Regions from separate parts of the Rhodococcus sp. PBTS 1 genome, predicted to be linked through region 1. Evidence: riboswitches for the same ligand, from Rfam matches in the RefSeq annotation. Region 1 holds a riboswitch; the other holds the start of a gene.
What was found. A riboswitch is a leader RNA that binds a small molecule or an ion and turns the genes downstream of it on or off. The one in region 1 is predicted to bind S-adenosylmethionine.
Positions count from the first base shown of each region.

Region 2: it holds a riboswitch for S-adenosylmethionine, as region 1 does, so the genes downstream of both, A3Q40_RS10565 (bifunctional o-acetylhomoserine/o-acetylserine sulfhydrylase) here and A3Q40_RS16080 (aminotransferase class V-fold PLP-dependent enzyme) in region 1, are expected to answer to the same signal.

Region 1 covers NZ_CP015219.1:3,517,717-3,522,894, reverse strand. The annotation lists gene A3Q40_RS16090 (Pls/PosA family non-ribosomal peptide synthetase) at 1-2,424, opposite strand, end outside; gene A3Q40_RS16085 (hypothetical protein) at 2,567-3,058, opposite strand; SAM riboswitch class IV at 3,145-3,259, shown strand; gene A3Q40_RS16080 (aminotransferase class V-fold PLP-dependent enzyme) at 3,323-4,552, shown strand; gene A3Q40_RS16075 (hypothetical protein) at 4,690-5,124, shown strand; gene A3Q40_RS16070 (YbaK/EbsC family protein) at 5,134-5,178, opposite strand, start outside.
Region 2 covers NZ_CP015219.1:2,343,976-2,349,153, forward strand. The annotation lists gene A3Q40_RS10555 (exodeoxyribonuclease III) at 1-384, opposite strand, end outside; gene A3Q40_RS10560 (MFS transporter) at 395-1,672, opposite strand; SAM riboswitch class IV at 1,884-2,015, shown strand; gene A3Q40_RS10565 (bifunctional o-acetylhomoserine/o-acetylserine sulfhydrylase) at 2,256-3,605, shown strand; gene metX (homoserine O-acetyltransferase MetX) at 3,602-4,762, shown strand; gene A3Q40_RS10575 (non-ribosomal peptide synthetase) at 4,920-5,178, shown strand, end outside.

The DNA of each region.
Region 1 (5,178 bases):
GGAGCCCGACCATTGCTGGTTGGCCTTGACCTTGCCGGCGACGGCGGACCCTGCGGTGACCTCGGCGTTCTTGCCGACCTTCGCGCCGGGCAGGAGCGTCGACCGCGCACCGACCGTGGCGCCGGGACCCACCTCGACGGGTCCGATGTGCACGATGTCGCCGTCGATCCAGTACCCGGTCAGATCGACCTCCGGCTCGATGGAACAGCCGTCGCCGAGGGTCAGCATGCCGGTGACCGGAGGAAGTGTGTGCAGGTCGACGTCGTGGCCCACGCGGGCGCCGAGGGCGCGGGCGTAGTCGACCATCCACGGTGCCCCGGACAGATTGGTGGCGCCCGACGCGTCCGCCAGACGGTTCGCCGCCCACAGCCGGAGATGCACGCTGCCGCCGCGGGGATAGCTGCCCGGCCGGACCCCGCGCAGCAGCAGGCGTGCGCCGACGACCGAGACGGCCATGCGGCCGAAGGGGGTGACCACCAGCAGGAAGCCGAGCAGCGGCCACCACAAGGAGACCGTCGGCAACCAGGGGATCGGGCGAATCCACGACGCCACGTTCGCGGCGACGGCGAGCCACGTCACCCACTGCAGTCCGGTCAGGGTGGTCAGCGGCAGGGTGGCCGCCACCTGGAGCAGCTGCGCGTGACGGGGTGTCGGCTCGACCGTGCGCGTCTCGTGGCGGGTGGTGGGGTCCATGTCCTCGAGCAAGTCGACCAGTGAGCCGAGGCGCGGCCGGTCGTACAGCTCGGCGACGGTGATCAGCGGGTACCGCTCGCGCAGGCGGGTCACCAGCTGCGCGGCGGTGAGCGAGCCGCCGCCCGCGGCGAAGAAATCGGCGTCGAGCGAGGTGATCTCGGTCCCCAGCACGTCGGTCCACACCGCGGCGACCCAGGCGGCGGTCTCGTCGAGGTCGACGGTGGGTGTGGAGCCGTCGGGGGAGGGCGCGCGGCCGGGCAGCGGCCACGGCAGGGCGTTCCGGTCGACCTTGCCCGACGTCCGAGTGGGCAGATCGTCGACGAGCGCGAGACGCGGCACCATGGCGGCCGGGAGCTGTTCGGCGAGTAGCTCTCTCGCTCGGACCAGGTCGAAGTCGGCATCGGTGCTCACCAGGTAGCCGACGAGAACCGGTGTGCCGGAACCGGTCTTGCGGACGGCCGCGGCCGCGCCGCCGACGCCGGGCAGATTCTGCAGCGCGGAATCCACCTCGCCGAGCTCGATGCGTCGCCCGCCGACCTTGACCTGATCGTCCGCGCGGCCCTGGAACAGGAGCCCCTCCACCTCGAGCCGGACCAGATCGCCACTGCGGTAGGCGCGATCCCATCCGAGGCTCGGCATGGGCGCGTACTTCTCGGCGTCCTTGGCGGGATCGAGATAGCGGGCCAGGCCGACGCCGCCGATCACCAGCTCGCCCACTTCGCCGACGGGAACCGGCTGTTCGTCTGGGCCGACCACCGCGAGATCCCAGCCGTCGAGCGGCAAACCGATGCGCACCGGTCCGCGGCCGTCCATGAGCGCCGCGCACGCCACGACGGTGGCCTCCGTCGGGCCGTAGGTGTTCCAGACCTCGCGTCCCGGAACCGCCAGCCGCTCGGCCAGATCCGGCGGGCAGGCCTCGCCGCCGAAGATCAACAGCCGCACGTCCTCGAGTGCCTCCCGCGGCCAGAGCGCGGCGAGAGTGGGCACGGTGGAGACCACGGTGATGTCCCGCGCCACGAGCCAGGGCCCGAGATCCATGCCGGAGCGCACCAGTGAGCGCGGCGCCGGCACCAGGCACGCCCCGGAACCCCACGCGAGCCACATCTCCTCGCAGGACGCGTCGAACGCCACCGACAACCCGGCCAGCACCCGGTCACCCGGGCCGAGCGGACGATCCTGCAGGAACAGCCGAGACTCGGCGTCGACGAACGCCGCCGCGTTGCGGTTGCTCACCGCGACACCCTTCGGGGTGCCGGTGGAACCCGAGGTGAAAATCACCCACGCGTCGTCGTCGACGGTCGGGTGCCCCACCGGGCGGCCGGTCCCGATGCGTCCGGTGCCGGTGATCCCGCTCTCGGTCACGATGGCGGTGACCCCGGCCTCGGAGAAGACCAGGTCCGCCCGCTCGTCGGGGTCGTCCACGTCGACCGGGACGTACGCCGCACCCGCCGCGATCACCGACAGGATGGCCGCGTAGAGGCCGTAGCTGCCCGACGGCATCCGCACCCCGACGCGGTCACCGGCGCTGACACCGTGCCGGGCCAGCCACTGCGCACCTTCGCCGATGTTGACCATCAGCTCCGCGTAGGAGACGACGCTGTCCCCGTCGTCCACCGCCGGCGCGTCGGGGAATCGCTCGGCCGTGTCGGTGAGGACGTCGATCAGCGTGCGCGGCGGCGCAGCGGCCGACGAGCGCAGGAACGCCTCGGGGATCGCGGGGTGCGTGGACATCTGCCGGGCGGCCTCTTTCGATGAGCGGGTCTTCTCGTCGCAGAAGGTTATGACACCCGCAGTTTGCGGGCAGATGAACAGCGGCGCGGCGGTCGCGTGGCGCTCGCGAGCGAGGGCGTCCCGGAACCGACGGACGGCGGAGTCAGGCGCCGCCGGACCCGTCGCGCTCGGCGCCGCTGCGGGTGAGCACCAGGCCCGTCCCCACCACCCCGATGATGGTGATGGCGAGCGCTATCGACGACCACCCCTCGCTGTGCCAGTACACGTCCTCGAGGGTGATGAGCAGGGCGGCCTCGTCGACGATCAGTCCCAGGGCGATGCCGAGTGCCGCGCCCATCCACGATCGGGCTTTCGGAGAGCGGTCGACGAGTCCGAACACGGCGACGGCCGCGAGCAGCAGAATTCCCCAGAGGTAGTGGTGCAGGTGCACGCCGCCGGCGCTGATGTCCCCGACGTTGCTGGTGTCGATCTGGATGAGCCACGTGACGAGTCGTGCGCCGCCGAAGGTCAGGGTGAACGCCAGCCAGGCGAGGACGATGCCTCGGCGCGCCGGGTCGATCTGTCGCCAGCGGTGGGGAAAACGGAAGCGTCCCTTCGCAGTTGCCGTGTGGTGTCCCGAAGTGGTCGTCCGCATCGTGACGATTGTCCTCCGCCGTGCGGCGTGGCTCGCGGGCGGCGTCCGAGTTGACAGCCTCGGCAGCCTTTGCCATCCTGCTGTCAGGTCACGAGTACCAGCGTCAAGCCCCGGCTCGCTGGTCGGCAACCCTCCTTCCGCGGTGGGGTGCTCCGGGTGACGACCTGGCCGAGTTCCGACCGGAACCGGCAAGCGCGGATCGCCTCACGCCGCCACGGGGAGTACTCGTGCGTCGTCTGCGGTCCCGGACCGAAGGGTATCGCCATGACTGTCTCCACCCCTCTCGCTGCCGTTCTCGGATCCGATCACACCGTGCGGTGTTCCGACGGGACCGTCCGTCGCACAATCGATCTCGACTACGCAGCCAGTGCGCCCGCCTTGGCCGCGGTGGTCGACCGCGTCCAGGAGGTCGTGCCGTTCTCGGCGAGCGTCCATCGCGGGTCCGGACACAAGTCGGCGGTGTGCACCGAGGCCTACGAGGCGGCCCGCCGGACCGTGCACGCGTTCTGCGGGGCGGACGACGAGGACGTCGTGGTCTTCGGGCGCAATACCACCGACGCATTGAATCTGTTGGCGCACTGCGTCCCCGGCGACGTGGTGGTCCTCGATGTCGAGCACCATGCGAATCTGCTGCCCTGGCGTCGTCGTCGGGTGGTGCGGACGGAAGGCACGATCGCGGCCACCCTCGTTCGGCTCGAGGCGGTGCTGTCCGCGAAACCTGCTGCCCTGCTGGCGGTCACGGGTGCGTCGAACGTGACCGGTGAGGTGCTGCCGATCGCAGAACTCGCGGCTCTGGCGCACCGCCACGGCGCGCGGATCCTCGTCGACGGCGCGCAGCTGGTGCCGCATCGCCGCGTCGACATCACCGCGGCGGGGGTGGACTACCTCGCGTTCAGCGGCCACAAGCTCTACGCGCCCTTCGGAGCCGGTGTTCTGGTGGGCCGGCGCGACTGGCTCGACGCGGCGGATCCGTACCTCGCCGGGGGCGGTGCGACGTCGGGAGTGTCGGTTCTGACGGACGGCGACGTGGACGTCCGGTGGCATCCCGCCCCCGCCCGGCACGAGGGCGGTACGCCCAACCTGCTCGGCGCGGTCGCGCTCGCGGCCGCGTGCGAGGAGATCGCCCGGCTGGACCCGGTGGCCGTCGCGGCCCACGATCGCGCCGCCACCGACGCCGTCGTGCGCGGACTGACGCGCACGGGCGGTGTGCGGGTGCTGCGCGTCTGGGACGACTCGGACGACGTCGTCGGCATCGTGTCCTTCACGGTGGATGGGGTCGATCCTGTCGTCGTCGCGGACGCCCTCGCCCGAGACCACGCGGTGGCCGTCCGCGCGGGGAAGTTCTGTGCGCATCCGCTGCTCGCGCGGCTCGGTGCCGACGACGGCGCCGTTCGCGTGTCGGTCGGACTGGGAACCACCGCGGCGGATGTCGAGGCATTCCTCGACGCGCTGACTGTGACCTGCCTCTCACTGCGCCGCGGCGTCGCGGCGTGATCGATAGCATGACGAACGTGATGGGTGACCGGCTCTGGACTCGACGCCATGTCGATCTGTGCCGTGCCACGTCCAGCGCGTGTCGGGCCCGGTGATCGCCCCGGTCTCGCAAGATCCCGCCGTCGACTGGACCCCTCATGACCCTCGTCTTTCTCGAACCCACCCTCGCTCTCGACGTCGTCGAGTCCCCGCACGACGTCACCGGTGACGTTCCCGGCGTCGTCCGCTTCGGTGGCGTCGACCTCTCCACCGCGCAGGCACGCTACCGCCGCCTGCGGACCGAGCACCCCGATGCGCGCATCCTCGTCGACCTCGACGTGCATCTCGCGCACGACGCTCGGACGGCCCGCGGGGAAGTGCTCGCCGCGGCCGTCGCGCCACGCCCGGACACCCTGCGGTACGTGGGAACGCCGGCCGGTCTGGCCGGGTTGATCGCGGACATCGTGGCCGCCGGTGTCGCGGACGGCGTCACCGTGCGTCCCGTTCTCGACCGCGCTCGTGACCGCGTCGTCCGCACCGTCACCACCGAGGTGGCGTCGCTGCTCGACACGCGGACCGCACGCGCGTCCTAGAGATTCGCGTCAGGGACCGACGTCGATGGCGAGACCCGCTGTGATACGCAGCAA
Region 2 (5,178 bases), 1.2 Mb from region 1:
GTCCTGCCGCTCGGTGTTCACCTCGCCCGACGGGAGATAGAGGCTGGCGACGGTCAGCGCCGGATCGACGTCGGTGGCCGCGAACCGGGCCTCGAGATACCGACCCGACTCCGCGAACTCCTCGTCGAAGCCGATCCGGGAGGACACGGACGGAACGCGGGAGAGGATCGCGACTCCGTTGCGGCCCTTGGCCGACGGCTCGGCCGACACGATGGACCAGGCGTCGGCGATGCCGTCGAGGCAGGCGCGGAGTTCCGCATCCGTCGCGCGGGTCTCCTGCAGGCACACCACGTCCGCGGACGAGGTCGCGAGCCAGTCGAGCATGCCCTTGCGGACGGCGGCGCGAACGCCGTTGACGTTGACGGTGGTGACGGTGCGAGACACGGCGACGAGGCTATCGGGCGTCGATCGACACCCCGGCGGGCGATGCGATCTCGCTCGGTCGGGCGCGCTTGTCCAGCGCCACCGACACGCTCAGCACCACCAGACCTGCCACCGCGAGACCCGCGCCGACCGCGGCGGGAGCGGTGTAGCCCAACCCCGCGGAGATGACCGCGCCGCCCAGCGCCGCACCGAGGGCGTTGGCGAAATTGAAGGCCGCGTGGTTCATCGACGCCGCCAGCGTCTGCGCGTCGGCCGCCACGTCCATCAGCCGCGTCTGCAGGCCCGGCACGATCGACGATCCGGCCGCGGCGATGAGGAACACCGTGATCAGCGCCGACACCGGGTGGTGCGCCGCGACGACGAAGCCGGCGAGCACGACCGCCACCGCCGTCATGGCGACGAACAGCCCGCGCACGAGCATGCGGTCGGCCAACCACCCGCCGACGTAGTTGCCCACCACCATGCCGAGCCCGTAGATCGCGAGCCCCAGGGGCACCGCGGCCTTGCTGAGACCGGTCACGTCGGTCAACGTCGTCGCGATGTAGGTGTAGACGGCGAACATGCCGCCGAAGCCGACCATCCCCACCAGCAGCGTCAGGAGCACCTGCGGGCGGCGAAACGCGCCGAGTTCGGTGCGGGTGTCGGTGGTCGGGAGCGCGTCGAGCCGCGGCAGCCACACGGCGAGCGCGGCCACGGTGAGCGCGCCGATGACGGAGACGACGGCGAACGCACTGCGCCACCCGACGGCCTGGCCCATCCACGTCGCCGCGGGCACTCCCACGACGTTGGCCACCGACAGCCCCATCATCACCAGAGCGACGGACCGCGCGCGCTTGCCCGGCTCCGCCAGGTGCGCGGCCACCAGGGCGGCGACACCGAAATAGGCGCCGTGGGGCAGTCCCGCGACGAACCGGGACGCCATCAGTTCGTGGAAGCTCGGTGCGAACACCGTGCCCAGATTGCCCGCGGTGAAGGCGACCATCAGCGCGAGCAGCAGCAGCCTGCGCGGCACCCGCGCGGCCAGCGCGGCGATGACCGGCGCCCCGACGACGACGCCGAGCGCGTAGGCGGAGATCACGTGGCCCGCCGTCGGTTCCGACACCGCCATGCTGCCGGCCATCTCGGGAAGCAGGCCCATCGACACGAACTCCGTCGTCCCGATGCCGAACCCGCCGAGCGCCAACGCCAGCATCGCACCGGTGCGTCGACGCCGTCGGGAGCGAGACGCCTCCACGTCGGTGATCGGGGGCGCGTCGGCCGACAGCACGGCGACGGAGGGGGGTGTCATGGCAGCGGTCCTTCGCGACGGAGGTGGTGGTGGGTGATCATCGGTACTGGATCGATTCAGAGCGTCCTGACGCAACGGACGACGCCCGAAGGGATCAGTCTGCTCGCCGGCGCCGGTCGTTCGCCAGTCGAAAGACCGTGAGATGGCACACCCGGCGGACCCGGGGTGCGTGCGTCCACAGCGCAGGTGTACACGCTAGGATTTCCGGCAAGGTCATGAGCGCCAGCTGTCAGCCCCGGCTAGCTGGCCGGCAACCCTCCAACCGCGGTGGGGTGCCCCGGGTGATGACCGGGTTACTCGACTCCGCGCACCACGCGCGGGACGTCGATGGCAAGCGCGGGTCCGTGTTCTCGGGCCCACCGACAAGGGCCGGCACCGCCGGTCCGCGACCGGCCACCGAACACGGTGGCCTCTCGGAGGTACTCCCATGTGTCGTAGCCCGCGATAGGCCCCGACCCTTCGTTCCCACGAATTCGGTTCGCCTCCGCGGTCTGCTCACGGGTGCCCGATTCGCACCGCGGCCGCGGTGTCCGCCGAGGCGAGTCGCCACCCCGTACGTCCTTCACGAGGAGCACGAGAACACATGACCGACCAAACTCCCGATGCCACCGGTTCCGACGTCGTCGACGCCACCGGCGCCCCCGTCGAGGATCCGGCGCTGAACTGGAGCTTCGAGACCAAGCAGGTCCACGTCGGCCAGGTCCCCGACGTCACCACTCACGCCCGGGCCCTGCCGATCTACCAGACCACGTCGTACACCTTCGACAGCACCGACCACGCCGCGTCGCTGTTCGGACTGGCCGAGCCCGGCAACATCTACACCCGCATCATGAACCCGACGCAGGACGTCGTCGAACAGCGCATCGCGTCCCTCGAGGGCGGTGTCGCGGCGCTGCTCGTGTCCTCGGGTCAGGCCGCGGAATCCCTCGCGATCCTCAACATCGCCGAGTCCGGTGACCACGTGGTGTCGAGCCCCCGCCTCTACGGCGGCACCTACAACCTCTTCCACTACACCCTGCCGAAGCTGGGCATCACCGTCTCCTTCGTCGAGGATCCGGACGATCCCGCCTCGTGGGAACGCGAGGTCCGCCCGGAGACCAAGGCGTTCTACGGGGAGACCATCTCGAACCCGAAGAACGACATCTTCGACATCCCCGGCGTCTCCGAGGTCGCGCACCGGCACGGCATTCCGCTGATCGTCGACAACACCGTCGCGACCCCGTACCTCATCCAGCCGCTGAAGCACGGCGCGGACATCGTCGTCCACTCGGCGACGAAGTACCTCGGCGGTCACGGGACCGCCATCGCCGGCGTGATCGTCGACGGCGGCACCTTCGACTGGACGCAGGGCCGGTTCGCGAACTTCACGACGCCGGATCCCAGCTACCACGGGGTGGTCTTCGCCGACCTGGGCGCACCGGCGTACGCCCTCAAGGCGCGCGTGCAGTTGCTCCGCGACCTCGGTGCGGCCGTCTCGCCCTTCAACGCCTTCCTCATCGGGCAGGGCATCGAGACGCTGAGCCTCCGGCTGGAACGGCACGTGCAGAACGCGACCGCCGTCGCGACGTTCCTGGAGGGCCGCTCGGAGGTGACGTCCGTCGCCTACGCCGGCCTGGAGTCGTCCCCCTGGTACCAGCGGGGTCGCGAACTGGCCCCGCGCGGCGCCGGCGCCATCGTGGCGTTCGAACTGGCCGGCGGGATCGACGCGGGCAAGCGCTTCGTCGACGCGCTGGAACTGCACAGTCATGTCGCTAACATCGGTGACGTGCGTTCCCTCGTGATCCATCCGGCGTCGACGACGCACTCGCAGCTGACTCCGGAGGAGCAGCTGGCGTCCGGCGTCACGCCCGGCCTGGTTCGCCTGGCCGTGGGCATCGAGGGACTGGACGACATCCTCGCCGATCTGGAGAAGGGTTTCCGGGCCGCCTCTTGACACTCGATGTTCGATCACCCGCTCGTCCGGCGGCGACCCTGCCGCCGCCGGACGGGCAGGTGGGTCTCGTGCCCGTCGGCGACGTCGTCCTCGAGAGCGGGGCCGTGATCCCCGATGTCGTTCTCGCCGTCCAGCGTTGGGGCGAGACGAACGCCGACCGGTCCAACGTCGTCCTGGTCGAGCACGCACTGACCGGCGACTCCCACGTCACCGGGCCGGCCGGAGACGGCCACCTGTCCCCCGGCTGGTGGACCGGAATGGTCGGTCCGGGCGCGCCGTTGGACACCGACCGGTGGTGCGTCGTCGCCACCAACGTTCTGGGCGGGTGCTCGGGCAGTACCGGTCCGTCGTCCCCCCATCCCGACGGCGGGTTCTGGGGTTCCCGCTTCCCTGCGATCTCCATCCGCGACCAGGTCGAGGCGGAGAGGCTCTTCGCGGACGCCGTCGGCGTCGACCGTTTCGCCGCCGTGGTCGGCGGCTCGATGGGCGGAATGCGGACGCTCGAATGGGTGGTGGGGCACCCGGACCGTGTCGCCTCCGCACTCGTGCTCGCCGTCGGCGCCCGCGCCTCGGCGGACCAGATCGGCACCCAGACCACCCAGATCGCCGCGATCACCGGAGACCGCGACTGGCACGGTGGCGACTACCTCGCCGCGGGTACCGCGCCCGAGCACGGGCTCGCGATCGCGCGGCGCATCGCCCACCTGACCTACCGGACGGAACACGAACTCGACACGCGGTTCGGCAACGCCTCCCAGAGCAACGAGGACGCGTACCACGGGGGCCGCTACGCGGTGCAGAGCTACCTCGAGCATCAGGCCGCCAAGCTGGTTCGCCGATTCGACGCCGGCAGCTACACGGTGCTGAGCGAGGCCATGAACCGTCACGACGTCGGCCGCGGGCGCGGCGGAGTGGAGGCCGCGCTGCGGTCCGTGCGCCTTCCGGTCGTGGTGGCCGGCGTCGACTCCGACCGGCTCTACCCGCTCCGTCAGCAGCAGGAGATCGCCGACCTGATTCCGTCCTGTGACGGGCTGCGCATCATCGAGTCGCGCGACGGCCACGACGGGTTCCTCACCGAGCCGGACGCCGTCTCCGCATTGTTGATCGCCACGATGACCCTGGCGGACGAGGCCCTGTCCGCACCGTCGCCCTCCTGACATACGAGTCTGTTTCCGGGCCATTCGTTCTGGGACACCTCACAGACCGAACTCCGGGACGGTCTCATAGCCCTCGAAGCAGTCTTCCGGTTTGTTAGCGTGAGGTTCGCAGCGCGCCCGCCGTGCTGTGTCGATCGCGAGTGCCGGGGGGAAGTCGATGACGGAGGGTGGGCCGGGAGTCGACCGCGCGCCGAGCGAGTGGCCCGACGAGCCCGGTGCGGAGTTCGAGGAGACCTTCGACCTCACGACGGCCCAGCGCGACATGTGGTTGCTGCAGGAACTCAACCCCGACGTCACCTTCGCCGTCGCGCACTACATGGAGATCCGCGGCGCCGTCGACATCGAACTGCTCGAGCGGGCCATGCGCATCGCCACCGTCGACACGGGGTCGATGCTCACCACACTCGTCACCGACG